Regions from separate parts of the Achromobacter sp. EB05 genome, predicted to be linked through region 2. Evidence: predicted binding sites of a transcription regulator. Region 2 holds the regulator's gene; each other region holds the start of a gene.
The links. Region 2 encodes LexA, which represses DNA repair genes until DNA is damaged. Its sites were predicted from a motif close to ACTGTATNNNNATACAGT; they were not measured.
Positions count from the first base shown of each region.

Region 1: imuA (translesion DNA synthesis-associated protein ImuA) is a predicted target of LexA. The motif match lies at 4,949-4,966, and genes of this name have one in related genera.
Region 3: AAID08_RS07420 (PA0069 family radical SAM protein) is a predicted target of LexA. The motif match lies at 3,598-3,615, and genes of this name have one in related genera.

Region 1 is NZ_CP155917.1:2,681,482-2,691,881, reverse strand. It holds gene AAID08_RS12400 (SDR family NAD(P)-dependent oxidoreductase) at 1-342, shown strand, start outside; gene AAID08_RS12395 (IclR family transcriptional regulator) at 373-1,179, opposite strand; gene ypfH (esterase) at 1,190-1,909, opposite strand; gene AAID08_RS12385 (amino acid permease) at 2,071-3,612, shown strand; gene AAID08_RS12380 (methyl-accepting chemotaxis protein) at 3,677-4,729, opposite strand; gene imuA (translesion DNA synthesis-associated protein ImuA) at 5,056-5,754, shown strand; gene AAID08_RS12370 (DNA polymerase Y family protein) at 5,684-7,153, shown strand; gene AAID08_RS12365 (error-prone DNA polymerase) at 7,161-10,388, shown strand.
Region 2 is NZ_CP155917.1:3,866,314-3,876,713, forward strand. It holds gene AAID08_RS17485 (IscS subfamily cysteine desulfurase) at 1-994, opposite strand, end outside; gene iscR (Fe-S cluster assembly transcriptional regulator IscR) at 1,013-1,555, opposite strand; gene AAID08_RS17495 (low molecular weight protein-tyrosine-phosphatase) at 1,746-2,237, opposite strand; gene uvrB (excinuclease ABC subunit UvrB) at 2,486-4,612, opposite strand; gene AAID08_RS17505 (amino acid aminotransferase) at 4,690-5,889, shown strand; gene lexA (transcriptional repressor LexA) at 6,046-6,696, shown strand; gene lon (endopeptidase La) at 6,801-9,251, opposite strand; gene clpX (ATP-dependent Clp protease ATP-binding subunit ClpX) at 9,502-10,400, opposite strand, start outside.
Region 3 is NZ_CP155917.1:1,629,406-1,639,805, forward strand. It holds gene AAID08_RS07400 (sulfate/molybdate ABC transporter ATP-binding protein) at 1-373, shown strand, start outside; gene AAID08_RS07405 (phosphoadenylyl-sulfate reductase) at 370-1,119, shown strand; gene cysD (sulfate adenylyltransferase subunit CysD) at 1,160-2,068, shown strand; gene AAID08_RS07415 (sulfate adenylyltransferase subunit 1) at 2,112-3,410, shown strand; gene AAID08_RS07420 (PA0069 family radical SAM protein) at 3,623-4,963, shown strand; gene AAID08_RS07425 (hypothetical protein) at 5,036-5,497, shown strand; gene AAID08_RS07430 (DMT family transporter) at 5,580-6,452, opposite strand; gene rplS (50S ribosomal protein L19) at 6,687-7,067, shown strand; gene AAID08_RS07440 (CoA pyrophosphatase) at 7,192-7,923, shown strand; gene rsgA (ribosome small subunit-dependent GTPase A) at 7,975-8,937, opposite strand; gene AAID08_RS07450 (M48 family metallopeptidase) at 8,934-10,184, opposite strand; gene orn (oligoribonuclease) at 10,261-10,400, shown strand, end outside.

The sequences.
Region 1 (10,400 bases), 1.2 Mb from region 2:
ATCCAGGTCAACACCTACCCGTACACCTCGTACTACGCCGCCAAGGCCGGCTTGAACCATCTGACCCGCGCCCTGGCGGTGCGCTACGCGCCCGACAACATCCGCGTCAACGCGGTGCTGCCGGGCGTGATGGACACGCCGCTGATCTACACCCAGATCGCGGGCCAGTTCGAGGACGTGGAGGAAATGCGCCGGCGCCGCAACGCCGCCAGCCCCATGGGCCGCATGGGCGACGCCTGGGACGTGGCGCACGCGGCGCTGTTCCTGGCCAGCGATGAAGCGAAGTACATCACCGGCGTGTGCCTGCCGGTGGACGGCGGCAAGTCCTGCGCGGGGCGATAGCCGGCGGCGCGGGCCGGCCTGTGCCGCGCTTCAGGCCGGGCGCGGCGCCAGCTCGGCGCCCAGTTCCGTGGCGGCGCGCCGCAGCGCCGCCACCACTTCCTGCAGCCGCGCCCCCGACAGCCGCGAGCGGATCGCGGCCACGCTGAGCGCGGCCACCACGTGCTGCTCGCGGTCGTACACCGGCACGCCCACCCCCAGCATGTCCGGGATGATGCGCCCCGGGTTCAGCGCATAGCCATTCTTGCGGGCCACGGCGATGTCCTCGCGCAGCATCGCGGTGGACGGCAGGTCGGGCGCGGCCGAGGCGTCGTAGCGCGCCAGCACCCGCTCGATGTCGTCGTTGGGCAGGAACGCCAGCAGCGCCAGGCTGCCCGCCCCCACGCCGAGCGGCCGGCGGTGGCCGACCTCAAGCGTCAGGATCTTGATGGGAAAGTCGCCCGTCTTGCGGTCGACGCAGACCGCCTCGTGGCCCGACCGCACCGACAGGAAGCTGGTGTCGCCGGTCGATTGCGCCAGCCGCAGCACCGCCGATTCGGCGATCGCCTTGATGCCGTGGCGGCTTTCCGCCGCCAGGCCCAGGATGTACGACTCGCGGCCCAGGCTGTAGGTCTTGAGCTTGGGATTGAGCGCCAGGAAGCCCTCTTGCAGCAGGGCCGACAGCATGCGGTGCGCGGTGGGCGGCGTCAGGCCCAGGTCGCGCGCCACGTCGGTCAGGCCGACCCCGCGCGCGGGCGCGGCGCCCACGTACTTGAGGATGCGCAGCACCCGGAAGATGCTTTGCGCGCCGCCGACCGGATCGGCGTCGCGCGCGGTGGCGGAGGATTTGGCGGGGCTCACCGGCGCGCCTTCAATGCACCGTGGTGCCGTCGGGCGGCGACTGGTTCAGGCCCAGCGCCGCTTCCCAACTGCGCAGCGGCACGCAGGTCTGCAGCCGCTCGATGGCGCGCTGGATCAGCGCCGGATGCAGCTCGTGGCCGACCTGCGAGGCCACGTCGATGGTGGCGTCGCCATGCAGCTCGTCCAGCCGCGCCTGCGCCGCCTGGATGTGCGCCACCGGCATGACGGCGTCGGCCGCGCCGTGCAAGAGATGCAGCGTGGTGTACTGCGGCGCGGCCTTGGGCAATTGCGCATAGCGGCCCGAAAAGGCAATCACGCGGCCGGCCATGCCGTCATGCGCCTGCACCAGCTCCAGCGCCATGATGGCGCCCTGCGAGAAACCCGCCAGCGCGGTGTCGGACTGCAACAGGCCGAAGCGGGCCTGGGCCCGCTGCACGTAGGCCTCCAGCGGCGGCAGGGCCCGGGCCACGCGTTCGGGGCGGTTTTCCTCGGTGACGCCGCGCACCGAGAACCATTGCCGGCCGGCGCCGCCGCCATCGAAGGGCTCGAAGCCCTCGGGGATCAGGATCGCCGCCGCGGGGAACGCGGCGCGCACGGCCTGGGCCAGCGGCAGCAGGTTGTCGGGCGCGCCGCCGACGCCGTGCAGCAGGATGAAAAGCTGCCGCACCTCGGTGCCGGGCTCGGGCAGGAATTCGATTTCGTGGGGGGACGCGGGGGAAGAAGTGGCCATGCTACGGCTCCGGACAGGCACTGGATGGCCCCATTGTAAAATGCCCGTCATACGCAATCCTAGGCAAAGCGCCCCCCGGGCCGGCTCGTGCCCCCGGTGTCCACAAGGCGCCCAGGGGCGTGCGCGGTCGGCGCGGGGCTTTGCATCAACCTGTGCATTCCATGAAAACACCGACGACAGACTCGGGAACCCCGCCGGCCGGCAAGAACCAGTTGCATCGCGTGCTCAAGGCGCGCCACCTGACCATGATCGCCCTGGGCGGCGCCATCGGCACCGGCCTGTTCATCGCCTCGGGCGCGGCCATCGCCCAGGCCGGCCCGGGCGGCGCGCTCACGGTCTACCTGCTGATCGGCCTGATGGTCTATTTCATCATGACCAGCCTGGGCGAACTGGCCACCTTCATGCCCGTGTCGGGCTCCTTCTGCACCTATGCCTCGCGCTACGTGGACGGCGGCTTCGGCTTCGCGCTGGGCTGGAACTTCTGGCTCAGCTGGGCCACGGTGGTGGCGGTGGACGTGGTGGCCGCCCAACTGGTGATGGCGTACTGGTTCCCCGATACCCCCGGCTGGATCTGGAGCGTCGCCTTCCTGGCGCTGACCTTCGGCCTGAACGCCTTCTCGGCGCGCAGCTTCGGCGAGGCCGAGTACTGGTTCGCCATCATCAAGGTGGTGGCGGTGCTGTGCTTCATCGTGCTGGGCCTGGCCATGCTGGTGGGCATCATCCACAGCGACGCGCCGGTCGGCGTGCGCAACTGGACCGTGGGCGAGGCGCCCTTCGTCGGCAACGCCGCCACCTGGGTCGGGGTGGCCATGGTGGTGGCCTATTCGTTCCAGGGCACCGAACTGGTCGGCGTGGCCGCCGGCGAATCCGAGAACCCGCGCCGCAACGTGCCGCGCGCCATCAACCACGTGTTCTGGCGCATCCTGCTGTTCTACGTGCTGGCGATCCTGATCATCGGCCTGCTGATCCCCTATACCGACCCGCAACTGCTGCGCAACGAGGTCGAGGACATCGCCGTCAGCCCGTTCACGCTGGTGTTCCAGCACGCCGGGCTGCTGTCGGCGGCCACCGTGATGAACGCGGTGATCCTGACCTCGGTGCTGTCGGCCGGCAATTCGGGCATGTATGCCGCCACGCGGATGCTGTTCAACATGGCGGTCGAGGGCCAGGCCCCGGCCGTGTTCAAGCGCCTGACCGGCAACGGCGTGCCGCTGTACGCGCTGCTGGCCACCACCGCGCTGGCCTGCCTGTGCATGTTCAGCGTGGTCTACAGCCCCAAGGCGGTCTATATCTGGCTGCTGAATTTCGCCGGCATGACCGAGTTCATCGTCTGGCTCAGCATCGCCGTCAGCCACTACCGCTTCCGCCAGGGCTACGTGAAGCACGGCTACGACACCGCCAACCTGCCCTACAAGGCCGGACTGTTTCCGTTCGGGCCGCTGTTCGCCTTCGTGCTGTGCCTGCTGGTCACGCTGGGCCAGAACTACCAGGCCTTCCTGGACGAGCGCATCGACTGGATCGGCGTGGTCTCGACCTACCTGGCGATCCCGCTGTTCCTGGCGTTCTGGATCGGCCACCGGCTGGTGAAGAAGTCGCGCTGGATCAGCTACGAAGACATGCAGTTCTACGGCTTCGAGGCCGACCGCGCGGCGGGCGTGCCGCAGGACGAACCGGTAGCCGCCGGCCAGGCCGCGCGGACCTGAGCCGCGTGCGGGCCCGGAGGCATCCGGGGCCACGCGCCCGGCCGCCGTCCGGCCCGCGCCGCCCCTATTCGAAGCTGTCGCGCGGACGCTGCGCGATGACGCCGTACCAGCCCAGGCCGGCATAGGTTTCATAGCCCGGCGTCAGCGCGAACCCCACCAGGCCGCGATCGGCGTTTTCGTAGTAGCCGCGCGGCCGCTCGTCGTGGCGCAGCACGTACCGCTCTTTCAGCGATACCGCGCCATCCGAGGCGGCGATGACGCGCTGGCGGCTGTCGACCAGCAGGCAGCGGGTGCGTCCCCATTCCTCTTCCGACAGGCCCACCGACTTGACGATACTGTCGGCCTGCTGGCTCCAGTCGAAGAACACCCCCAGCACGCCCAGCGGTTCGCCCTGCTTGTCGGCGTCGCGCCGGATCGCGGTGGCGTAGGTGGCGACGTGGGCGCCCTCCAGCAGGCGCTCGCTGTCGATGTCCATGGCCACGTACTCGCCGCCGTCGGCCGTGGCCATCCCGCGCCGGAACCACTCGGCCTGGCTGACGTTGGCGCCGCGCGCCTGCGGATAGCGGTCGGGACGGCCGTTGGCCACCACCCGCCCCTGCGCATCGGCCACCCACAGGTCCAGGTAGACCGTATAGCTGTCCAGGATCACGCCCAGCCGGCCGCTGGCGTGGCGGGCGCTGTCGGCGCCGGGTTCCTGCAAGGCCCGCACCACCGACGAATCCGTCGCCCACCAGCGCACGTCGCAGGAACGCTCGTACAGGTTGCGGTCCATGGTCTCGATCATGTTCAGCGCCAGATCGCCCAGGCGGCGGCCCTCGTAGCCGCGGATCTCGTGCAGGGTGTTTTCGCCGATGCGGATCAGGTCGGCGATGGACCCGGCCAACTCTTCCTTGAGCGCGTCGGCGATGCCGGTGATCTGCTCGGACACGTACTGCACCTGGTTGGCCACCACCGCGAAACCGCGTCCCGCCTCGCCCGAGCGCGCGGCCTCGATGCGCGCGTTCAGCGACAGGTACTTGGCCTGCTGGTTGATGTCGACGATGCTCTCGATCTTCTCGTTCGAAATGCGCTCGACGCGGCGCGACAGTTCGACGATGCGTTCCGGTTGATGGGCCATGTTCAGCACTCCTTTTGTTGGACGTTGTTGCGTGAGGAGACGGTGACATGGGGACAGAAGCAGGAAGCGTGCCAAGCCCTGCACGGGTTAACGACCGGCACCTTCCAGGGGCGTGGCGGGGATGGCGACGGCGCCTCGCGCCTCGAAGCGGGCACTGCGGCACGCACCAATACGGTGCAAGCGACAGATACATCCGGTGCCTTCCGGGTCGGGTAAAATACTGTATATTCATACAGCGATAAGCGATTCCGGCCAGGCGCCTCTCCGCCCGGCCGTGCCGCCACCCACCGAATCTTCACCCAGGAAAACCGGGTCGTCCGCCCGCCATGCCGTCGCCAGAACAGATCCATCCCGCGTTGTGGCGCGCCACCCAGTTGGCGCGCGGCGCCGCCCGCAGCCTGCCCACCGGCCACGCCGCCCTGTCGGCCGAGCTGCCGGACGGCGGCTGGCCGCTGGGCTCGCTGATCGAGCTGCTGGCGCCGCAACCCGGCATCGGTGAAATCCGCCTGCTGCGCCCGGCCCTGGCGCAGCTCGAAACGCGCCGCGCCATCGCCCTGGTGCAGCCGCCGCACGCGCCACACATCGCCAGTTGGATGAGCTGGCGGCTCGACCCGCGCCAACTGCTCTGGGTCGCCCCCGAAAAACCGCTGGACGCCCTCTGGGCCGCCGAGCAGATCCTGAAGAACGGCAGTTGCGGCGCCCTGCTCTGTTGGCTGCCGCACGTGCGCCCCGAATCGCTGCGCCGGCTGCACCTGGCGGCCCAGGCCAGCGACCTGCTGTTCGTCGCCCTGCGCCCGGCCAGCGCCGCGCAGCACGCCACCCCCGCCCCCTTGCGCCTGGCGCTCGCGCCCGCGCCGGGCGGGCTGTCCGTCCATATCCTCAAGCGCCGCGGACCGGTCTGCGAGGCCCCGCTGTACGTGGGCCTGGAGCCCGGCGTCCTGGCGCCCACCCGCCATGCGCCTCTGGATCGCCGCCTGCCTGCGCTGCCTGCCGCTGGACGCACTGCGCCCGCACTGGCCGCTTGAGGCGCAGGCCTACGCGGTCCTCGACCAGGAACGCGTCGCCGCCCTCACGCCCGCCGCGCGCCAGGCCGGCGTGCGCGCGGGCATGCGTCGGGGCGGCGCGGCCGCCATCGCGCCCGAGGTCGAACTGCTGGCGCGCGACCCGGTGGCCGAGGCCGACACCCTGCAGGGCGCGGCGCTGGCGCTGCTGCAATACACCCCCGAGGTCGCGCTGGCGGACGCAGACACCGTGCTGCTCAACGTCGGCGCCAGCCTGCTGTTCTTCCGCGGGCCGCGCGCGCTGCACCGGCGCGTGGCCGCCACGCTGGCCGCGCTGGACCTGCGCGTGTCGCTGGGCATGGCGCCCACCGCCGCCGGCGCCTGGCTGCTGGCGCATCGCGGCGGACGCCGGCCGCCGCGCCGGGTGCTCACCCCGCGCACCCTGGCGCGCCGGCTCGACGCCCTGCCCGTGGCCCTGCTGCCCCAGGCCCGGCCGCGCCTGGACTGGCTCAACGACATCGGCTGCCACACCCTGGCCGACCTGCGCGCCCTGCCGCGTGCCGGCCTGCAACGGCGCAGCGCGCCCGACCTGCTGCAAGCGCTGGACGCGGCCTACGGCCAGTCGCCCGAACTGCATCGCTGGATCGAGCCGCCGCCGCGCTTCGAGCGCCGCATCGAGCTGATGGAATACCTCGAACACACCGACGCGGTGCTGGCCGTGGCGCGGCGCCTGGCCGAACAGTTGGGCGGCTGGCTGGCGGCGCGGCAACTGGCGGTGCGGCGCGTGCTGCTGCGCCTGGACCACGAGCGTGGCCGCCACGCGCGCCCGCCCACCGAGCTGGAACTGGCGCTGGCCCAGCCCGTCTGGCAGGCGCCGCAGATCCTCAACCTGCTGCGCGAAAAGCTCGGCCGCCTGACGCTCGAAGCGCCGGTGATCGCGGTGACGCTGCTGGCGCCCGACACCACCGAACAGCCCGCCGCCAGCACCACGCTGTTCCCCGAACCCGGCGGCACCGCCGCCGACCACGCCCGCCTGCTGGACCTGCTGACCGCGCGGCTGGGCCGCGAGCAGGTGCGCCACGCCTGTCCCCTCCCCGACCACCGGCCCGAGGCCGCCAACGCCTGGGGCGACGCGCTGGAACCGCCGCAACGCCCCGAACCGCTGCCCGAGCCCCTGGACCGCCCCTTCTGGCTGCTCGATCCGCCGCTGCCGCTCAAACTTGCCGGTCACCGCCCGCAATACGCCGGCCAGGCACTGCGGCTGATGCGCGGCCCCGAGCGCATCGAAAGCGGCTGGTGGGATCCGGTCCTGACCGTGCGCGACTACTTCGTCGCCGAGGACGCCGCCAGCGCGCGCTACTGGATCTACCGCGAGCGCGACGACGCGCACGCGCGCTGGTACCTGCACGGGCTGTACGCCTGACCCCGCCATGCACGCGCCCGACGATCCCCATGACGACGCCCCCAGTCCGCCTGCCGGACTGCCCGGCTACGCCGAACTGCAATGCCAGTCGAACTTCTCGTTCCTGCAGGGCGCCTCGCACCCCGAGGAACTGACCGCCCGCGCCGCCGAACTGGGCTATGCCGCCCTGGCCATCACCGACGAATGCAGCCTGGCCGGCGTGGTGCGCGCCCACGTCGAGGCCAAGACCCAGAAGCTGCCGCTCATCATCGGCGCCACCTTCCGGCTGCGCGCCGGCCCCGAGGCCGCGCCGCTGGACCTGACCCTGCTGGCACAGACCCGCGAGGGCTACGGCAACCTGTCCGAACTCATCACCCTGGCCCGCACCCGCGCCCCCAAGGGCGAATACCGGCTGGCGCCCGAGGACTTCACCGCTCCGCCGCCGGGCTACGAACACCTGCGCCACCTGCCCGAATGCCTGGCGATCCTGTCGCCGGTCTACGGCGACGACCCCGACCGCATGGCGCAGCAGGCGCGCTGGCTGGCCGCCACCTTCCCGCGCCGCGCCTGGGTCGGCCTGACCCTGCTGTACCGCTCGCGCGACGACCTGCACCGCGCCGCCGTCGACCGCGCCGCGCGCGCCGCCGAACTGCCGGTGGTGGCGCTGGGCCAGGTGCAGATGCACGTGCGCTCGCGCAAGCCGCTGCACGACACCCTGACCGGCATCCGCACCCACCAGTGCGTGTCGCAATGCGGCTACGCGCTGGCGGGCAACGCCGAGCAGCACCTGCGCACCCGCATGCGGCTGGCCAACCTCTATCCGCCCGAGGCGCTGGCGCAGACGCTGGTGGTGGCGCGGCGCTGCGCCTTCTCGCTGGACGAGCTGCGCTACGAATATCCCGACGAGATCATCCCGCGCGGCCACACCCCCGCCACCTACCTGCGCCAGGAAACCCTGGCCGGCGCCGCGCGGCGCTTTCCGGGCGGGACGCCGGACTACGTCAGCGAGCAGATCGAAAAGGAACTGGCGCTGATCGCCGACCTGCAATACGAGGCCTACTTCCTCACGGTCTACGACATCGTGCAGTACGCCCGCGACCACGGCATCCTGTGCCAGGGGCGCGGCTCGGCCGCCAACTCGGCGGTGTGCTACTGCCTGGGCATCACCGAGGTCGATCCGCGCCGCGGCAACAACCTGTTCGAGCGCTTCATCAGCAAGGAACGCAACGAGCCGCCCGACATCGACGTCGACTTCGAACACCAGCGGCGCGAGGAAGTGATCCAGTACATCTACCGCAAGTACGGCCGCCAGCGCGCCGCCCTGACCGCCGTGGTGATCTCGTACCGCCCGCGCAGCGTGCTGCGCGACACCGGCCGCGCGCTGGGCGTGGACCCGGGCGTGATCGACGCGGTGGCGCGCGCCCACCAGTGGTGGGACAGCAAGCAGGAAATGCTGCGCACGCTGGGCGCCTGCGGCCTGGACCCGGAATCGCAGGTGGCGCGGCAGTGGGCCGCGCTGGCCCAGACGCTGATGGGCTTTCCGCGCCACCTGTCGCAGCACCCCGGCGGCTTCGTCATCTCGCGCGGCAAGCTGTCGCGGCTGGTGCCGATCGAAAACGCCGCCATGGCCGACCGCAGCGTGGTGCAGTGGGACAAGGACGACCTGGACGCGCTCAAGCTGCTCAAGGTCGACGTGCTGGCGCTGGGCATGCTGTCGGCGCTGCGCCGCACCCTGGAACTGGCCGGCCAGCGCCGCGGCCAGCCGCTGCGGTTGCAGGACATTCCCGAAGGCGACGCCCCCACCTACGACATGATCTGCGAGGCCGACACCATCGGCGTGTTCCAGATCGAATCGCGCGCCCAGATGACCATGCTGCCGCGCCTGCGGCCGCGCGAATACTACGACCTGGTGGTGCAGGTGGCGATCGTGCGGCCCGGCCCGATCCAGGGCGGCATGGTGCATCCGTACCTGCGCCGCCGCCAGGGCAAGGAAAAGGAAAGCTACCCCAGCGAGAAAGTGCGCGGCGTGCTCAGCCGCACCATGGGCGTGCCGATCTTCCAGGAACAGGTGATGCAGATCGCGGTGGTCGCGGCCGGTTTCTCGCCCGGCGATGCCGACCAGTTGCGGCGCTCCATGGCCGCCTGGCGGCGCAAGGGCGGCGTCGACAAATACCGCGTCAAGCTGGTGGGCGGCCTGCTGGCGCACGGCTACACGCTGGACTTCGCGCAGGCGCTATTCCGCCAGATCGAGGGCTTTGGCGAATACGGCTTTCCCGAAAGCCACGCCGCCAGCTTCGCGCTGCTGGCCTACGCCAGTTCCTGGCTCAAGCGCCACGAACCCGAGGCCTTTCTGGCCGCGCTGCTCAACTCCCAGCCCATGGGCTTTTACGCGCCGGCGCAACTGGTGCAGGACGCGCGCCGCCACGGCGTGCGGGTGCTGCCGGTGGACGTGACCGTCAGCGGCTGGGACGCGGCGCTGGAAACCGCGCCCGCCGACGCGCCGCCGCGCCGGCCGCATCCTCACGCGCCCTCGCCGGACGAAATCCGCCCCGCCGTGCGCCTCGGCCTGAGCCTGATCCAGGGCCTGCACCAAGACAGCGCCCGCCGCATCGAGGCCGCCCGCGCCGAGGCCCCCTTCACCAGCACCGGCGACCTGGCCCGCCGCGCCGCCCTGACGCGCCACGACCTGAACGCCCTGGCCGCCAGCGACGCCCTGCGCACCCTGGCCGGCCACCGCCGCCAGGCCAGTTGGGAAGCCGCCGCCAGCGTCCACAGCCGCGACCTGCTGCGCGACGCCGCCATCCACGAAACCGAGATGCCGCAACTGACCGCGCCGACTGAAAACCAGACCGTGGCGGCCGACTATCGCAGCGTCGGCCTGACCCTGCGGCGCCACCCCGTCGAGCTGCTGCGGCCGCAACTGGCGGCGCGCAACTTCCAGCCGGCCAGCGTGCTCAACGGCTACCCCGACAAGCGCGTGGCCCGCGCCTGCGGCATCGTCACCGTGCGCCAGCGGCCGCAGACCTCCAAGGGCGTGATCTTCGTCACGCTGGAAGACGAAACCGGCCCGGTCAACGTGGTGGTGCGCCCCGAACTGATCGAACGCCAGCGCCGCGAGCTGCTCGGCGCCACCCTGCTGGGCGTGTATGGCTCGTGGCAGAGCGTGGACGGCGTGCGCCACCTGATCGCGCAGCGGCTGGTGGACCTGTCCGAGCTGCTGGGCGGCCTGAGCACGCCCAGCCGCAATTTCCACTGACGGCAGTGCGCG
Region 2 (10,400 bases):
GGCTGGCCGAGGTGCAGGCCGAGCCGCTCGAGACGGCCAGTTCCTTGATCGCCATGATCAGGGACTCGCCTTCGACATAGTTGAAGCTGACGTTCAGGTTGTGCGGCACGCGCTGGTCCATGTCGCCGTTGAGATAGACCTCTTCGATCTGCGACAGGCCGGCCCAGAGGCGATCACGCAGCATGCGGATGCGCTCGTTCTCGGTGCCCATTTCCTCGCGGGCCAGGCGGAAGGCCTCGCCCATGCCGACGATCTGGTGCGTGGCCAGCGTGCCCGAACGGAAACCGCGTTCGTGGCCGCCACCGTGCATCTGCGCCTCGATGCGCACGCGCGGCTTGCGGCGCACGTACAGCGCGCCGATGCCCTTGGGGCCGTAAGTCTTGTGCGCCGAGAACGACATCAGGTCGACCTTCAGCTTCTGCAGGTCGATCTCGACCTTGCCGGTGGCCTGCGCGGCGTCGACGTGGAAGATGATGCCCTTCTCGCGGCAGATCTCGCCCAGGGTTTCGATGTCCTGGATGACGCCGATTTCGTTGTTCACCATCATCACCGACACCAGCACGGTGTCGGGACGCAGCGCCGCCTTGAAGACATCCAGGTCGATCAGGCCGTTGTCCTTGACGTCCAGGTAGGTCACCTCGAAGCCCTGGCGCTCCAGTTCACGACAGGTGTCGAGCACGGCCTTGTGCTCGGTCTTGATGGTGATGATGTGCTTGCCGCGCTCGGCATAGAAGTTGGCGGCGCCCTTGATGGCAAGGTTATCCGACTCGGTGGCGCCAGAAGTCCAGACGATTTCACGCGGATCCGCGTTCACCAGCTTGGCGACTTCCTCGCGGGCGCGTTCGACGGCCTCCTCGGCTTCCCAGCCGAACGAGTGACTGCGCGACGCGGGATTGCCGAAGCTCTCGTACAGCCACGGGATCATTTTTTCGACGACGCGCGGGTCGACGGGGGTCGTGGCCGAGTAATCCAGATAGATCGGGCGGGTGGTCATCTCTACAACTCCTACTGCTTATACGGTGGCATTGGCCGCGACGGTGGTGGTCGGGGCGTTGGCGGCGTTATTGGCGCCTCCCACCCGATTCACGCGCACCGCGCAGGCCTGCGCTTGATTGTTGGCTTCCTGCAATTGGCGCACACGCTGCTGATCGACCAGATCCTGCAGCGACACCGAATCCAGGTAATCGACCATCTTGCGATTCAGCGTGGCCCAGAGCTCATGCGTCATGCACTTGCCAGGCTTGCCGTCGTTGCCGCTCGTACAGTCCCGCTTGCCGCCGCAGCTAGTGGCGTCCAGCGGCTCATCGACGGCGAAGATGATGTCGGCCACGGTCACGTTGCGCGCCAGGCGGGCAAGCGAGTAACCGCCGCCCGGGCCCCGCACGCTGTCCACGAGTTCGTGGCGGCGCAGTTTCCCGAACAGCTGTTCCAGATAGGAAAGCGAAATATTCTGACGCTGGCTGATGGCCGCAAGAGTGACCGGGCCGCTATGCTGCCGCATAGCCAGATCGATCATGGCAGTCACGGCGAAACGCCCTTTGGTAGTTAGCCGCATGGTGAATTCCCTGTGATTCGGCAATGGCCGCCGGCGAATCCGACGGTCAATACCCGAGTAATTGGCTCAAGTATAGCAAATTCCCGAGTAATTTGGTATGGCTCCCGGCTAGAAAAAACCGCGCTGTCGCGCGGTTTTTTTCACTGCCAATCGCCAGGCGCCCCACAGGACGCCCCGGCGCACAGGAGACTCAAGCCGCCTGGTATTGGGTAGCGCGCTTACGGACCAGTTCAAGCACGCCCTGACAGGCGTCTTCGAGGTAGTCCAGCACCTTGCCAAAACCGTCGGCGCCGCCGTAGTACGGATCGGGCACGGTCGCCTCTTCGAACTCGTTGGCGAAACGCATCAACAGCATCAGCTTGTGCTGGTACGCCTTGGGGCACTGCTGCTGCATGGCGGACAGGTTGTCCCAATCCATGGCGAGGATGAGGTCGAAGTCGCGGAAGTCTTCCGCGGTGACCTGGCGGGCCTCGCAGTGCGTGATCTCGTAGCCGCGCTTGCGCGCTGCGGCCTGCGCCCGGGCATCAGGCGCCTCGCCGATGTGAAACGCGTGCGTGCCCGCGGAGTCGATGCGAACCACATCGCCCAAACCCGCGTCGTTCACCAAATGGCGAAACACGCCCTCTGCGCTCGGCGAGCGACAGATATTGCCCATGCAAACGAAAAGTACCTTGGTCATCATGGGAGTAAGTGTGCGGGAAAACCCGAGATAAGGCAAGCTTTTTTTGCGTTTTCGCCATCCGTTACACGCCGGACCAACGCCTTAAATAATCATTATAAATCATATAGTTAACAACTATATTTGAGGCTTTCCGGAGGGCCTGAGACGGATCCCGTGCGCAAATTTCGGACGCCCGCTGACAACATGATGACTTTTCCCAATATTCAGCACACTGTCAGCGCAGAGACACATTTAGATACCTATTTGCCTCATACCGCGCCATCCAGCAGCACGCGCTGCTTGAGCGCCGTCAGCGCATCCCGGGCGGCCGCGGCCTGCTCGAACTCCAGATTGCGCGCATGGTCCATCATCAGCTTTTCCAGGCGCTTGATCTCGCGGGCCAGGGCCTTTTCGTCCTTGAGCAGCTCAGCCGGAACTGCGGCTTCCAGCGCGTCGTGCTGCACCGGGGCGACGATGCCGTCGATCAGCTCGCGCACGGCCTTCTGCACGCCGCGCGCGGTGATGCCGTGATCGGCATTGAACTGCAACTGCTTGGCGCGGCGACGGCTGGTTTCCTCCATGGCGCGCTGCATCGAATCGGTGATGCGGTCGGCGTACAGGATGGCATGGCCGTTCAGGTTGCGCGCGGCGCGTCCGATCGTCTGGATCAGGCTGCGCTCGGAACGCAGGAAGCCTTCCTTGTCCGCATCCAGGATGGCAACCAGCGACACTTCCGGAATGTCCAGCCCCTCTCGCAGCAGGTTGATGCCCACCAGCACGTCGAACGTGCCCAGGCGCAGGTCGCGGATGATTTCCACGCGCTCGACCGTGTCGATGTCCGAGTGCAGGTAACGCACCCGCACCCCGTGCTCGGTCAGGAAGTCGGTCAGGTCCTCGGCCATGCGCTTGGTCAGCGTGGTGACCAGCACCCGCTCTCCCTGGCTGGTGCGCGCCTTGATCTGTCCCAGCAGGTCATCGACCTGGGTGCGCGCCGGCAACACCTCGACGATCGGATCGACCAGGCCGGTGGGACGCACCACCTGCTCGACCACGTTGTCGGCGTGCTCCTTTTCGTACGCCGCGGGCGTGGCCGACACGAACACGCACTGGCGCATGCGCGCCTCGAATTCCTCGAGCTTGAGCGGCCGGTTGTCCAGCGCCGACGGCAGCCGGAAGCCATACTGCACCAGGGTTTCCTTGCGCGAGCGGTCCCCCCGGTACATGGCGCTGAGCTGGCCGATGGTGACGTGGCTCTCGTCGATGAACATCAGCGCATCGGCGGGCAGATAGTCGATCAGCGTGGGCGGCGGCTCCCCCGGCGCGGCGCCGGACAAGTGGCGCGAGTAGTTCTCGATGCCCTTGCAGAAACCCAGTTCCTGCAGCATTTCCAGGTCGAAGCGGGTGCGTTGCTCAAGCCGCTGGGCCTCGACCAGGTGGCCGTCGTCGACGAAGCGCTTGGTGCGTTCGCGCAACTCCTCCTTGATGGTCTCGATGGCGCGCAGCACCGTATCCCGCGGCGTGACGTAGTGCGAGCCGGGGTAGACGGTGAAGCGCGGCAGCTTCTGGCGGATGCGGCCGGTCAGCGGATCGAACAGCTCGAGGCTTTCGATTTCGTCGTCGAACAGTGTCAGGCGCAGCGCCAGCTCGGCGCTTTCCGCCGGGAAGATGTCGATGGTCTCGCCGCGCACGCGGAACACGCCGCGCGTGAATTCGGCGTCGTTGCGGGTGTACTGCATGGCCACCAGCCGCGCCAGGATCTCGCGCCGCGAGATCTGGTCGCCGGCGCGCAGGATCAGCACCATCGCGTGGTAGTCGCCGGGGTTGCCGATACCGTAGATGCACGACACGGTGCCAACGATGATGGTGTCGCGCCGTTCCAGCAGGCTCTTGGTGGCCGACAGGCGCATCTGCTCGATGTGCTCGTTGATCGACGAGTCCTTTTCGATGAACAGGTCGCGCGTCGGCACATAGGCCTCGGGCTGGTAGTAGTCGTAGTACGAGACGAAGTACTCCACCGCGTTCTTGGGAAAGAACTCGCGCATTTCCGCGTACAACTGCGCGGCCAGCGTCTTGTTGGGCGCCAGCACCAGCGCCGGCCGCCCCAACTGGGCGATGACGTTGGCCATGGTGTAGGTCTTGCCCGAGCCGGTCACGCCCAGCAGGGTCTGGTACATCAGGCCGTCCTGCACGCCCTGGACCAATCCTTCGATGGCGCCCGGCTGGTCGCCGGCGGGCGGATAGGGTTGGTAGAGGTGGAACGGGCTGCCGGGGTAATCGACGTACCCCGGGCCAGGGGCCGCCGCGACAGCGCCAGGGGCCACATCGGCCGCCCCGTCAGTGACGGAGCCAACGGCTGCGGCACCCGCCGCGCTCGGGTCTATTGCGCTCTTAGGCATGCTAGACTGTTCCCAGGGTAAACCCCCCATTATCCACAGCACTTCCGACTGCGTCCACTCACCCTCAGCAGAGTCCCATGAGCACCCTTTTCGATTCCGTCGAACTCGCGCCGCGCGACCCCATTCTTGGTCTGAACGAACAATACAACGCGGACACCCGCCCCGGTAAAGTCAATCTGGGCGTGGGCGTGTACTACGACGACCAGGGTCGCATTCCCCTGCTGGGCGCCGTGCGCAAGGCGGAAATCGCCCGCATCGAGGCCGCCGCCGCCCGCGGCTACCTGCCGATCGAAGGCATCGCCGGCTACAACCAGGGCGCGCAAGCCCTGCTGATCGGCAAGGATTCCCCGCTGGCCGCCGCCGGCCGCGTCCTGACCACCCAGGCCCTGGGCGGCACCGGCGCGCTCAAGATCGGCGCCGACTTCCTGCGCCAGTTGCTGCCGACCTCCAAGGTCCTGATCAGCGATCCGAGCTGGGAAAACCACCGCGCGCTGTTCGAACGCGCCGGTTTCGAAGTCGGCACCTACGCCTACTACGATGCCGCCACCCGCGGCCTGAACTTCGACGGCATGCTGGCCGCCCTGAAGGCCGCGCCGGCCAACACCGTGGTCGTGCTGCACGCCTGCTGCCACAACCCCACCGGCGTCGACCCGACCTTCGACCAATGGAAGCAGATCGCCGCGGTCGTCAAGGAAAACAAGCTGGTGCCGTTCCTGGACATCGCCTACCAGGGCTTCGGCGAAGGCCTGCGTGAAGACGCCGCGGTCGTGCGCCTGTTCGCCGACCTCGACCTGACCATGTTCATCAGCTCGTCGTTCTCGAAGTCGTTCTCGCTGTACGGCGAGCGCGTCGGCGCCCTGACGGTCGTGGCCGGCAGCAAGGACGAAGCCACCCGCGTGCTGAGCCAGCTCAAGCGCGTCATCCGCACCAATTACTCCAATCCGCCCACCCACGGCGGCACGATCGTCTCCACCGTGCTGAACTCGCCCGAGCTGTTCGCCATGTGGGAAGAAGAACTCGGCGCCATGCGCGACCGCATCCGCCTGATGCGCAAGCAGTTGGTCGAGAAGATCAAGGAACACGGCGGCAAGCAGGACTTCAGCTTCGTGCTGCAGCAGCGCGGCATGTTCTCGTACTCGGGCCTGACCTCGGCCCAGGTCGACCGCCTGCGCGAAGAGCACGGCGTCTACGCCGTCTCCAGCGGCCGCATCTGCGTTGCCGCGCTCAACAGCGGCAACATCGACCAGGTGGCCAAGGGCATCGCCGCGGTACTGTAAGACGCGCCGACAGCGGCACCTCCAAACGGGACCTGCGGGTCCCGTTTTTATTGCCTGTCACAAAACCGCGTTGGATCAACGCTTGCATTTTTGCGTTATGTCCCCCAGAATGCCGCTGTATATATGTACAGTCCGACTCACAAACGGATCACCGCCATGGCCAGCAAACTCACTGATCGTCAACAGCAAATCCTGGACCTCATCCGGCAGACCGTCGCGCGTACCGGCTTTCCGCCCACCCGCGCCGAGATCGCCCAGGCCCTGGGTTTCCGCTCGCCCAATGCGGCCGAAGACCATCTGAAGGCCCTGGCCCGCAAGGGCGCCATCGAGCTCACCGCCGGCGCCTCGCGCGGCATCCGCCTGAAGGACAACTCGCCGACACCGTCGCAGGCCCCATTGCCCCTGCCCGGCCTGGCGCAGCTACTGCTGCCGCTGGTGGGGCGCGTGGCGGCAGGCAGCCCGATCCTGGCCGCGGAACATGTGGAGCGCGAGATCGGCGTCGATACCAGCCTGTTCGCGCAGACGCCCGATTACCTGCTCAAGGTGCGCGGCATGAGCATGCGCGACGCCGGCATCCTCGAAGGCGACCTGCTGGCCGTCAAGAAGGCTTCGGAAGCTCGCAATGGCCAGATCGTGGTGGCGCGGCTCGGCGACGACGTCACCGTCAAGCGCCTGCAACGCCAGAACGGCCGCATCGAACTGCTGCCCGAGAATCCGGACTTCAGCGTCATCGTGGTCGAGGCCGACCAGGAATTCGCGCTGGAAGGCATCGCGGTCGGGTTGATCCGCCCGCACACGCTGCACTGACCCACTGCTTCCGATCCGGCGCCACGGACGCGCCAAAAAAGAAACCCCGCTTGCGCGGGGTTTCTTTTTGCGAGCACCCCTCGCGGGGCGCCTCGGGCCAGGCATCAGTGCTTGAGCACCGGATCCGTCGAACCCGGCTCGGCCGGCTTGGCGACCAGCGGCTCCTTGACCGCTTCGTCTTCAGCCAGCGGCTCCGGCAGGCGTTCCAGGGCCAGTTCCAGCACCTTGTCGATCCAGCGGACCGGCACGATCTCGAGATGGTTCTTGACGTTGTCCGGGATCTCCGCCAAATCCTTGACGTTTTCTTCCGGGATCAAGACCGTCTTGATACCACCGCGATGGGCGGCCAGCAGCTTTTCCTTCAGGCCGCCGATCGGCAGGACTTCGCCACGCAGCGTGATCTCGCCGGTCATGGCGACGTCGGCGCGCACCGGGATGCGCGACAGGGCCGACACCATGGCCGTGGTGATCGCGATACCGGCGGACGGACCGTCCTTGGGCGTCGCGCCTTCCGGCACGTGCACGTGCATGTCGTGCTTCTCGAACACGCTGTCGGCAAAGCCCAGGCGACGCGCCCGCGAGCGCACCACCGTGCGGGCCGCCTCGACCGATTCCTTCATCACGTCGCCCAGCGAACCGGTGCGTTGGATCACGCCCTTGCCAGGCATGTCCGCCACTTCGATCGTGAGCAGGTCGCCACCGACTTCCGTCCAGGCCAGGCCGGTCACCTGACCGATCTGGTTTTCCTTTTCGGCCATGCCGAAGGTGTAGCGGCGCACGCCGAGGTAGTCGCTGAGGTTCTCGCCCGTGACGTTGACCGGCTTGAGTTCGAAGGTCTTGCCTTCGGCCTTGGCGCGGTCGCTCTGGGTCAGCAACTGCTTGATCACCTTGCGGCAGATCTTGCCCACTTCGCGTTCGAGCGCGCGCACGCCGGCTTCGCGAGTGTAGTAGCGCACGATGTCGCGCAGCGCGCTGTCATCGACGGTCAGCTCGGTATCCTTGACGCCGTTGTTCTTCATCAGCTTGGGCAGCAGATGGTCGCGGGCGATGTGGATCTTTTCTTCCTCGGTGTAGCCCGACAGGCGGATCACTTCCATCCGGTCCAGCAGGGCCGGCGGAATGTTCAGCGTGTTGCTGGTGGCCACGAACATGACGTCCGACAGGTCGAAGTCGACTTCGATGTAGTGGTCCTGGAACGTGTGGTTCTGTTCCGGGTCCAGCACTTCGAGCAGCGCCGACGAGGGATCGCCGCGGAAATCCATGCCCAGCTTGTCGATTTCATCGAGCAGGAACAGGGGATTGCGCACGCCGACCTTCGACATGTTCTGGACGATCTTGCCGGGCATCGAGCCGATGTACGTACGGCGGTGGCCACGGATCTCGGCCTCGTCGCGCACGCCGCCCAGGGCCATGCGCACGAACTTGCGGTTCGTGGCCTTGGCGATGGACTGGCCCAGCGAGGTCTTGCCGACCCCGGGAGGACCGACCAGGCACAGGATCGGCGCCTTGACCTTGTCCACGCGCTGTTGCACGGCGAGGTATTCGAGGATGCGTTCCTTCACCTTCTCCAGGCCGTAGTGGTCGTTGTCGAGCACCGTCTCGGCATTGGAGATGGAATTGTTGATCTTGCTCTTCTTCCTCCAGGGGAGATTGATGAGCGTATCGATGTAGTTGCGCACCACGGTGGCTTCGGCCGACATGGGCGACATGAGCTTGAGCTTCTTGAGCTCGGCATCGGCCTTCTTGCGCGCCTCCTTGGGCATGTGCGCGGCGATGATCTTCTTTTCGAGCTCCTCGATGTCGGCGCCCTCTTCGCCCTCGCCCAACTCCTTCTGAATGGCCTTGACCTGCTCATTCAGGTAGTAGTCGCGCTGGCTCTTTTCCATCTGCTTCTTCACGCGGCCGCGGATCCGCTTTTCGACCTGAAGGATGTCGATTTCGGTTTCCAACTGCGTGAGCAGGCCTTCGAGGCGCTCGGAGGTGCCGACGATCTCGAGCATCTTCTGCTTCTGCTCGAGTTTCAGCGGAAGATGCGCGGCGATCGTGTCGGCCAGGCGGCCGGCGTCATCGATGCCGGCGAGCGAGGTCAGGATCTCCGGGGGGATCTTCTTGTTGAGTTTTACGTATTGCTCGAACTGGGCGACGATCGCACGGCGCAGGGCCTCCGTCTCGGAGCCCTGGACGGCGTCCGGCTCGATCGGGGTGACCTGGCAGGTGAAGTGCGAGTCGGCGTCTTCGATGCTGTTGATGCGGGCGCGCTGGGTGCCTTCGACCAGCACCTTGACGGTGCCGTCGGGCAGCTTGAGCATCTGCAGGATGCCGGCGACGCAGCCGATCTCGTAGACGTCTTCAGGGGTGGGATCATCCTTGCCGGCGGACTTTTGGGCCACCAGCATGATGCTCTTGCCCGCTTCCATCGCAACCTCGAGCGCGCGGATAGAGCGCGGACGGCCGACGAACAGCGGGATGACCATGTGCGGGAACACCACGACGTCGCGCAGTGGCAGCAGGGGGAGGTCGATCGGGTCGGAAGGCAGGGTCTGGCTGGCAGACATAGGAGGTTCCTCGGTATGACTCGGCGTATCGGGGACAGGATGACCGGGTATACCCGGACAGCCCCGTCAGTTACGTCTGTTATGGGAACAATAGCCGAAAATTCAAGATCCCGGCGGCCGGATAAACAAAACCGCAAAAAAAACGGCGGCCGGTATCCAGTTTTATTGCACACCCCCAGGGAGTGTGCGTTCAATCGGGGCCCTGAGACAAAAAAACCCGTTACGGAAACGGGTTTTCTTGAAATATCCGTCAGGCCGCGGCGTCGCGGACTTCCCCGCGCTCGGGCTTTTCGGTCGTCCCCTCTTCGTCGGCGTAGATCAGCAAGGGCTTGCCCTCGCCTTCGATCGCACCTTCGTCGAGCACCACGCGCTTGACGTTGCCTTGCGACGGCAGGTCATACATGGTGTCGAGCAGGGCCTGCTCGATGATGGAACGCAGGCCACGGGCGCCGGTCTTGCGCTTGAGCGCCTTGCGGGCGATGGCCTTGAGGGCGGCGGGACGCACGTCCAGCTCGGCGCCTTCCATGGCGAACAGCTTCTGGAATTGCTTGAGCAGGGCGTTCTTGGGCTCGGTGAGGATCTGCACCAGGGCAGCCTCGTCGAGTTCGTCCAGCGTGGCGACCACCGGCAGGCGGCCGACCAGTTCGGGGATCAGGCCGAATTTGATCAAGTCTTCGGGTTCGACTTCGGAGAACAGCTCGCCCACGCCGCGCTCGGACTTGGCGCGCACGGAGGCGGAGAAGCCGATACCGGACTTTTCCGTGCGGTCGCGGATGACCTTTTCAAGCCCGTCGAAGGCGCCGCCGACGATGAACAGGATGTTGGTCGTGTCGACCTGGACGAAGTCCTGGTTGGGGTGCTTGCGCCCGCCCTGCGGCGGCACCGAGGCCACGGTGCCTTCGATGAGCTTGAGCAGGGCCTGCTGCACGCCCTCGCCCGACACGTCGCGGGTGATGGACGGGTTGTCGGACTTACGGGAGATCTTGTCGATTTCATCGATGTAGATGATGGCGCGCTGCGCCTTCTCGACTTCGTAGTTGCAGTTCTGCAGCAACTTCTGAATGATGTTCTCGACGTCTTCACCGACGTAACCGGCTTCGGTCAGCGTGGTGGCGTCTGCCATGACGAACGGCACGTTCAGCATGCGCG
Region 3 (10,400 bases), 2.2 Mb from region 2:
GTTCGTCTACGGCTTTCTGGGCGATGTCAATCAATTGCAGGGCGTGGCGAGCCGCGGCGTCTGGGAAGGCGCCGGGCTGTCGTTGCCGGCGCCTGAACTGGCGCAGGCCGAGTCGCAACGCGCCACCGCCTACGTGCGGCCGCACGAATTCGATATCGAACGCTATCACGCTGGCGGCGCCGGCATCCCGGTGCGCCTGTCGCATGCCTACCTGGCCGGCCCCAGCGCCTACCTGGAATTGGCCAGCCAGGATTCCGACGCCGTCATCGAGGCCGAGGTGCCCGAGCATCTCTATCGCGAACTGGCGCTGCGCGATGGCGATATCCTGCTGGCCCGCCCGCGCCGGGCGCGTGTCTTCGCGGTGCAAGCATGACGGCCGCGGATCTCGCCGCCGGCCTGGCGCCGGCCCTTGCGGTTCGCTGGCACGAACTGATCGCGCGGCTGGCGGACGCGCGCCAGCGCTATCCCGACGCGGCGCTGGCCTCGTCGCTGGCGGCCGAGGACATGGTGCTGACGCACGCCATCTACAGCGCCGGCCTGGACCTGGAGGTCTTCACGCTGGACACCGGCCGGCTGCACGCGGAAACGCTGGGCGTGCTGGACGCGGTGCGCGAACGCTACGGACGCGAGATCACCGTGTATCGACCCGAGTCCGGGGCGGTCGAGCGCCATGTGGCAGAGCACGGCGCCTATGCCTTCTACGAGAGCGTCGAGCTGCGCAAGGCCTGTTGCCAGATCCGCAAGGTCGAGCCGCTCAAGCGCGCGCTGGCCGGACGCGGCGCCTGGATCACCGGGCAGCGGCGCGCGCAATCGACCACGCGCGGTGAACTGCACCTGGAAGAGGACGACGCCACCTTCGGCCTCTACAAGTTCAACCCGCTGGCCGAATGGCGCGAAGAGGATGTCTGGGGCGTGATCCGCGGCCTGGGCATTCCCTACAACCCGCTGCACGACCAGGGCTATCCGTCCATCGGCTGCGAGCCCTGTACCCGCGCTATCCGCCCGGGCGAAGACCTGCGGGCCGGGCGCTGGTGGTGGGAGTCGTCGGACTCCAAGGAATGCGGCCTGCACGCAGGCAACCGGGTCATTGGCATCGTCGCGGAAACCACGCGCGCCTGACGCCCGTCACGTATCAAGAATTCGTTTTAGGGGAATACCTATGTCCGCAGTGATTCAACGCAGCCACCTGGACTGGCTGGAATCGGAAGCCATTTTCATCATGCGCGAGGTGGCGGCCGAGAGCGAGAAGCCCGTGTTGCTGTTCTCGGGCGGCAAGGATTCGGTGGTGTTGCTGCGCCTGGCCGAAAAGGCGTTCCGGCCGGGGCGCTTTCCGTTCCCGCTGATGCACATCGACACCGGCCACAATTTCGACGAGGTCATCGCCTTCCGCGACGCGCGTGCGGCCGAACTGGGCGAGACCCTGATCGTGCGCAGCGTCGAGGACTCGATCAAGCGCGGCAGCTTGGTGCTGCGGCGCGAGACCGATTCGCGCAACGCGGCGCAGGCCGTGACGCTGCTGGAGGCGATCGAGGAATTCGGCTTCGACGCCTGCATCGGCGGCGCCCGCCGCGACGAGGAAAAGGCGCGCGCCAAGGAGCGCATCTTCTCGTTCCGCGACGAGTTTGGCCAGTGGGACCCCAAGGCCCAGCGCCCGGAACTGTGGAACCTGTTCAACACCAAGGTGCACCGCGGCGAGAACATGCGGGTGTTCCCGATCTCCAACTGGACCGAGCTGGACGTCTGGCAGTACATCCAGCGCGAACAGCTGGCGCTGCCGTCGATCTACTTCAGTCACGAGCGCGAGGTGGTGCGGCGCAAGGGCCTGCTGGTGCCGGTCACGCGCCTGACGCCGCCGCAGGACGGCGACACGGTCGAGCGCCTGTCGGTGCGTTTCCGCACCGTGGGCGATATCTCCTGCACCTGCCCGGTGGCCTCGGATGCCGCCGATACCGCCGCCATCATCGCCGAGACCGCGGTGACCGATATCACCGAGCGCGGCGCCACGCGCATGGACGACCAGACTTCCGAGGCCTCGATGGAGCGCCGCAAGAAGGAAGGCTATTTCTGATCGCACGAGTGGCCGGCGCCTGGCCGGCCGACAGGGGACGCATATGAACGCAGTAAACGATTCTTTTCTTTCGGGCGCCGGCACGGGCGTGCTGCGCCTGATCACCGCGGGATCGGTGGACGACGGCAAGTCGACGCTGATCGGCCGCCTGCTGTATGACAGCAAGGGCGTGTTCGCCGACCAGCTCGACGCCATCTCGCGCGCCAAGTACAAGCGCGTGGCCGAGGGCGGCATCGACTTCTCCCTGCTCACGGATGGCCTTGAGGCCGAGCGCGAGCAGGGCATCACCATCGACGTGGCCTATCGCTACTTCTCGACTCCGGCGCGCAAGTTCATCATCGCCGACGCGCCCGGCCACGAGCAGTACACCCGCAACATGGTGACCGGCGCATCGACCGCCGACGTGGCCGTGATCCTGATCGACGCCACCCGCGCCGCCGATGGCAAGCTGCTGCCGCAGACCAAGCGCCACAGCACCATCGCCCGCCTGCTGGGCATCCGCCACATCGTGGTGGCCGTCAACAAGATGGACCTGGTGGATTGGGACCCGGCCGTGTTCGAGCGTATCCGCGCCGCCTATGCCGACCTGGCGGGCAAGCTCGGCATCGCTCACTTCGACGCGCTGCCGTTGTCGGCGCTGAACGGCGACAACGTGGTGACGCGGTCGGACAAGACGCCTTGGTACTCGGGGCAACCGCTGCTGACGTTGCTGGAGTCGCTGGATCTGAGCGGCGACGGCGGCGCGGGTCCGCTGCGCTTTCCGGTGCAGTGGGTGGCGCGCCACGATGGCAATCGCAAGGACGATTTCCGCGGCTATGCCGGCCGCATCGCCAGCGGCGTGCTGCGTCCCGGCGACGAGATCGCGGTGCAGCCGTCGGGCGTGACCGCGCGCGTGCAGGAAGTGCGGTTGTTCGATCGGGCACTCGATGAAGCGGTGGCGGGCGACTCGGTCACGCTGGTGCTGGACCGCGACGTCGATGTCTCGCGCGGCGACGTGATCGTGCACGCGGCGGCGCCGGCGCAGGTCGCGCGCGAATTCGAGGCGGAGCTGTGCTGGCTCGATGCGCAGGCGCTCAACCTCGCGCGCAAGTATCTGCTCAAGCATGGCACGCGACTGACGTCGGCGAAGATCCGCGCGGTGCTCTCGCATCGCGACATCCACGAACTGCAGGAAGTGGAGAACACCGAAGGCACGCTGCGCATGAACGACATCGGTCGCGTCGCGTTCACCACGCGCGAGTCGTTGGCGGTCGATCGATACGCCGATGTGCCCGCCACCGGCGCCTTCATCCTGATCGACGAAGCCACGCATCAGACCGCGGCGGCGGGCATGCTTCGGTAAACCGCAAGTCGGGGCGGGAAGGGCCCGCCCCGTACCGGTTTTTGGGTGTTGTTTTTATTCCAAACCCAATGCCGGCGCGGGTTTCCGGGCGATATCGCAACATGAAATCGAATTGTCCGGACGCCGTCTTCGTCTTGCGGTAAAGTGGGGCTGTCTTACGAAAAGGCTTTTGGTGCTTGTCAAAACCACTGTGTTTTTGTACAGTTGTTTTCATGGCACGCACCGATCATTCTTTTCCCGCCGGTTCTGGGTCCCCGGCTGCCGCCCCCGCCGCCTTGCGCGGTCGGGGTGCGGTTACTAATGTTCGGCATCGCTTCCAGAAAGACGATCGCGTGCAGGTCGACGATGGCTGGTCCGCTTCGGGCCTCCCGGCCGATTTCGTTGATGCCGTCCCCAATACTTCCGTCATCCCCATCCTGCCCGACGTCCGCCGGGCGCCCGCAGCCCCCAAGACCACCGTCACCGCCGAAGAAGCCCGCAAGATCCTGTCGCGCAACGATTCGCCCGACATCCCCTTCGACGTGGCCGTCAATCCCTACCGTGGCTGCGAGCATGGCTGCGTCTATTGCTACGCCCGTCCCACCCATTCCTACCTGGGCTACTCCCCCGGCCTCGATTTCGAGACGCGGCTGGTGGCCAAGGCCAACGCCGTAGAGGCGCTGCGGGCGGAAATCAGCCGTCCCGGCTACAAGCCGTCGCCCATCAACATCGGATCGGCCACCGACGCCTACCAGCCCATCGAGCGCGACTGGCGCCTGACGCGCGGCATGCTCGAGCTGATGCTCGAGACCCGCCACCCCCTCACCATCGTCACCAAGAACGCCCTGGTGGCGCGCGACCTCGACCTCCTGGCGGCGTTGGCCGAACAGAACCTCGTGGTCGTCTACATGAGCATCACCACGCTGGACGCCGACATGGCCCGCACGCTCGAGCCGCGCGCCGCGGCGCCGTGGCGCCGCCTGGAGGCCGTGCGCAGCCTGACCGCCGCCGGCGTGCCGGTCGGCGTGCTGGTGGCGCCCGTGATCCCGTTCATCAACGATGACGCCATGGAACACATCCTGCAGGAGTCCAAGGCGGCCGGTGCGCACTACGCCAGCTACACCGTCATCCGCCTGCCCTGGGAAGTCAAAACGCTGTTCGAGGACTGGCTCAACGCCCATTTCCCCGACCGTGCGCAGCGCGTGCTCCACCGTATCGAAGACCTGCGCAACGGCCGCCGCAACGATCCCAACTTCGGTTCGCGCATGCGGGGCACCGGCATCTGGGCCGACCTGCTGCGCCAGCGCTTCGCCGTGGCCACCCGCAAGCTTGGCCTGAACCGCCACCGGCTTGCCCTCGACTGCGACCGTTTCCTGGCCCCGGCGCCCGCCGGTGGTTCGGCCGCCTTGTTCCCGCCAGCCGCTGCCGGCGCTCCCGTTTTCCCATCCCCGGCTGACGCGAAAGCGTCTTCAGGGGTCCCTTTTGCCAGTGCCTTGCCGGTTGCCGGCGCCTACGGGCGCGGCGCGCGCCAGTTGCGCGCGATGGTCGCCGGGCAGTTGTCGTTGTTCGATTGACCCACGGCCCAGCCGTGGGTCGCCGCCGCGGCGTGTCGCCGCGGTTCTTGATCGCGTTATTAGGAGTTCCTCATGAACACCGCTCAGCTTTCCGTCCTGCCGGATGATCTCGCCGTTGTTTCCCTGACACCGCTGCGCCGTGCGGCGCAACGCGCCCGCGCCATCTATGCGCGCTTCGCGGGGCTGGCCATGCCCGGGTCGGCCACGCCGGCGAGCAGCCATGCGAGGGGCGCCGTATCCATCGATCTTGCGGTGCCCGCCGCTGACGGCGTGGCGACGCCCGCGGAAGTCGAGCCGCGCAAGCGGGCGGGCACGCTGCCCGGCCGGTGGCCGTTTCCGCCGGCGGCGGTCGACGCCCTGCCGGTCGGCAACGTCGTCCAGGCGCCCCGCGAGCGCAGCCTGGGCAACGCCACGGTCGAACCGGTGTCGGATCAGGTCAGCGTGAAAAGCATGGTCGTGGACGTGGTGCTGGTGCTGGCGTGGGGCGCGATGATTCCCGCCCTCATGTGGTTGGGCGTGGCCGGCGGCTTTTGAGAGCAGGCCGGCGCCGGAGTCCGAAACCGGCAGGATGGCTGCACGGAAGGTGGCGCCGGTTCCAGCACCGGGCCGGGGCTTTTCAGGTCGAGCCCAGCAGCACGACGCCCGCCAGGATCGACAGGCAGCCCGCAAGACGGCCGGGGCCGACTTTCTCGCGCAGCAGGAACATGCCTGCCAGCGTGCCCAGCATCATCGACATTTCCCGCGCCGGCGCCACCAGGCTCAGCGGCGCGCCATTGCGCAGCGCATACAGCACCAGGATGTAGCCCAGTGGCGACAGCAGTCCCACCGCCAGGGCCAGATGCCAGTGGCCGCGCATCAGTTCCCACGCCTGCGCGCGGCGCTTTACCATGTGCGGGGTCATCATCGCGGTGCGGGTGACACAGGTGAACCAGTCGAACAGCACCGGGCTGATCAGCAGCACCTTGACGCCATAGGCATCCACCACGGTGTAGGCGGCGATGAACAGGCCGATCACCATGCCCCAGCGCACGCCCACCCAGGCCTGCGCGTTGCGGAAGATCGCCAGCCGTCCCTGGGTGGCGATCAGCAGCACCCCGATCACCACGCAGAGCATGCCGGCAATGCCGGTGGCGGTGGCCGGTTCGCGCAGCAGCAGGAAGGCGCCAGTCGTGGAGAGCAGGGGGCCGGTGCCCCGGGCGATCGGGTACACCACAGACAGATCGGCCACCTGATAGCCGCGCTGCAGGCACAGGCTGTAGCCCAGATGCAACAGGCTGGATGTCAGGATCGCCCCCACCACGGGCCAGGTCCAGGTCATGCCGTCGTGCAGCAGCACCCAGATCACCCACGGCGCATACAGTACCGAAGCGCACAGGCCGTAGGCGAACACGAACGGAGCGCCCACCATGGCCGCGCGCTTGGCAAGCAGATTCCACGTTGCGTGGGCCATCGCCGCCAGGACGACCAATAACAGGGACGAGTACGACATGAGGGGAACAGCGTCTTATGACGTGTTTGTTACAGAAACCGCTAGGGTACCGCAAACCTGCGGGCAGGGCGCCATGTTACCTGAGGCATCCGCCAATTTTTGGTGTAGAATCATTGGTTTGCCAAATCTCATCCTCTGCTTGCGGTACATGGCCTGGCCTTTTTGGCAGGCGTGAACAACATCGAACGGCAAAGCGCTTTAGTCCGCAAAGGCATGATGATCTAGGAGTTCTCAATGAACCTTATCGCTATCCTGGAACAGGAAGAGATTGCCCGCCTGACCGGCGGCCAAGCCAAGCCTGAATTTGCTCCCGGTGACACCGTCATCGTGAGCGTGAACGTCGTTGAAGGCACCCGCAAGCGCGTGCAGGCCTTCGAAGGCGTCGTGATCGCCAAGCGCAACCGCGGCCTGAACTCCGCGTTTACCGTGCGCAAGATTTCGTCGGGTGAAGCCGTGGAACGTACGTTCCAGCTCTACTCGCCGCAAATCGCCGGCATCGAAGTCAAGCGCCGCGGCGACGTGCGCCGCGCCAAGCTGTACTACCTGCGCAACCGCTCGGGCAAGTCGGCGCGTATCAAGGAAAAGCTGGTCAGCAAGCAAGCCTCGGCGGCTTGATCGCTTATCGGCACACGGCCCCACCAGTGTCGGACGCACACGCCATCCAGCGTTTTCGTTCGGCACGGGTTTCCGGGTTAAAAAGGCACCTGCGAGGGTGCCTTTTTCTTTTTTGAAAAGCCGTATGTCTGATTCCTCGTCTTCCGCTCGGCCGCGACGGCCATTGGCGCGCCCCGGATTTGATCCGGCGTCGCAACCCTGGGTCGTCGCCAACGATTCCCTGCCGGCGGTGCCGTCCGGCCTGCTCACGCCCGACCAGCTGCGCGGCACGCTCAGCCAGCCTTCCACCTGGACGCTTGAGCTCTCGCGCGACAACGATCTGCGCTATCCCGGCCGCGAAGGCGCGCCGGTGCCGGCGGCCGTGCTGATTCCGCTGGTGACCCGTGATGACGGCGTGCACATCATGCTGACTCAGCGCGCGGCGCATTTGCATGATCACGCCGGCCAGATCAGCTTTCCGGGTGGCCGCATCGAGACCAGCGACGCCACCCCGATCGCCGCGGCGTTGCGCGAGGCACAGGAGGAAACCGGGCTGCCGGCCAACCACGTCGAGGTGTTGGGCAGCATGCCGCCGTACCTGACGGCCACCGGTTTCTCGATCATTCCCGTGGTGTCGCTGGTGACCCCGGGCTTCCAGTTGGCGCCGGACGCGTTCGAAGTGGCCGAGGTGTTCGAGGTGCCGCTGTCTTTCCTGATGGACCCGGCCAATCACCGCCTGTACGAGGCGCGGCTCGAGGATGGTCGGGTGCGCCACTATTACGGCATGCCCTATGGCCGCCACTTCATCTGGGGCGCCACCGCCGGCATGCTGCGCAACCTCTATCACCTGCTGCGCAACGGCTTGCAGCCGCGTTGACAAGGCGGGCGCGCGATTGCTGCGCCCCTCGTGCGCCGCCTCGTGGGTCGCTCAATACCGCTGTTGTCCCGCCAGGTTCTCGTCCAGGATGCGCAGATATAGCGCGTAGCGGGCCGGATCGATCGCGCCCGCGTCCAGCGCCGCGACCACGCCGCAGCCCGGCTCATGGCGATGGGTGCAGTTGTAGAAGCGGCAGGATTCGATCGGCTGGGTGAACTCCGGAAAGCCGCGGATGATGTCCTCGCGGCTCAGGTGTTGCAGGCCGAAGGCCTGGAACCCCGGCGAGTCGATCAGGTCGCCGCCCGGTGCGGGCAGGTGATAGAGGCGGGTGCTGGTGGTGGTGTGCTTGCCCATGTCCAGCGCGGTCGAGTGCTCGCGGGTGGGCGCGGCGGCGTCCGGCACCAGCGCGTTCAGCAGCGTCGACTTGCCCATGCCGCTCTGTCCCAGCAGCAGGTTGGTGCGGCCGGCCAGGCGCGGCGCCAGCAGCGTGTGGACCTTTTCGGGTTCGAGCGCGCTCAGTTCGATGATGTCCACGCCGAGCGCGGCGATTGGCGCCAGGCGGGCGCGGGCCGCGGGCAGGGCGTCGACGATGTCGGTCTTGTTCAGGATGATCAACGGCGCGATGCCGGCGCTCCAGGCGCCGGCCAGCGCGCGGCCGGTGAGATCGTCGGAGAAGGTCGGCTGCACCGCCACCACGATCAGCAACTGGTCGACGTTGGAGGCGAACTGCTTGGACCGCATTTCGTCGGAGCGGTACAGCAGATTGCGCCGCGGCAGGATCGCATCGATGGCGCCCTCGTCCAGACCCTGGGGCGTGATGCGGACGCGGTCGCCGACTGTCGCGCCGGCTTTCTTGCCGCGGGGGAAGCACTTGCGCAGGCTGCCATCGGCCAGCTCGACGGTGTAGTGACGGCCATGCGCCGCGATGATGCGGCCTTCGTTGGCGGCGTCGCCGCGCCCGCCCGCCTGGGGCGCGTCCTGGAAGGCGGTCTTGTTCCGGTCGTTCATGCTCATGCCGCGGGCGCCGTCAGGTGGCGGATGCGCACGGCGGCGGGGGGGTGGCTGTCGTAGAAGGCGGAGTGCACGGGATCGGGCGTCAGGGTGGCAGCGTTGTCGTCGTAGAGTTTGACCAGGGCGGAGACAAGGCGATCGGGCGAGCTCTGCTCGGCCGCGTAGCGGTCGGCCTCGAACTCGTCGCGGCGCGAATACCAACTGGCCAGCGGCGTGAAGACGAAGGTGAAAACGGGGATGGCCAGGAAGAACAGCAGCAGCGCCATGGCGTCGTTGCGGCCGCCCAGTTGGGGCAGCACCCCCAGGCCGACGTAGAACCAGGGTTGCTGGGCGACCCAGCCCAGGATGGCGAAAAAGCCCAGCGCGGCGGCGAAGCTGAAGACGATGCGCTTGATGATGTGGCGCTTGGCGAAATGGCCCAGTTCGTGGGCCAGCACGGCCTCGATCTCGTCGGCGTTCAGGCGCGCCAGCAGCGTGTCGAAGAACACGATGCGGCGCGAGCGGCCGAAGCCGGTGAAATAGGCGTTGCCGTGGGCGGAACGGCGCGAGCCGTCCATCACGAACAGGCCGTTGAGCGCAAAGCCGCAGCGCTGCGCCAGGCGCTGGATACGGCCGGCCAGCTCCGGATCGGACAGTGGCGTGAATTTGTTGAACAGCGGCGCGATGAACATCGGATAGACGATGAGCAGCGCCAGGTTGAACACCGTCCACAGCGCCCAGGCCCAGATCCACCAGTACTGCCCTGCGCTGCCCATCAGCCACAGCACCGCGGCCGCCAGCGGTAGCCCCAGCACCGCCGCCACCAGCAGCCCCTTGGCCGCGTCGGAGATGAACAGCTCGGGCGTCATGCGGTTGAAACCGAAGCGGGCTTCCAGCTTGAATTGCCGCCACAGCGTGAAGGGCAACCCCAGCAGGCCCAGCAGCAGCGCCACGGCCACCAGCAGCAACATCTGGCGCAGGAAGTCGTTGCTGGTAAGCTGGCCTACCCACAGGTCGATGACCTGCAGGCCGCCCATCAGCGTCAGGCAGATCAGCAGGATGGCATCATAGGTGCGTTCGAACATGCCCAGCCTGACCCTGGCGACCGTGTAATCGGCGGCGCGCTGATGGCTCGCCAGGCCGATCCGGTGGGAGAATTCCGGCGGCACCTGGTCGCGATGGCGCGCCACGTGGCGGATCTGGCGACTGGCCAGCCACATGCGCACGGCAATATCGGTCAGCAGGAAGGCAACGAACAGCAATGTGAACATGGGCGATGCGGCCGGCTCAAATGGGTATGTGCGAAAATCGCGGGTTTGAAAATCGCGTCTTTTATAGGCAAATTATATGGCTGTGAACGAAAACCGCCTGGTCTGGCTCGACATGGAAATGACCGGCCTGGACCCTGAAAAAGAACGCATCATCGAGGTCGCCGTGGTGGTGACCGAGGCCGACCTGACCGTGGTCGCCGAAGGCCCCGTGCTGGT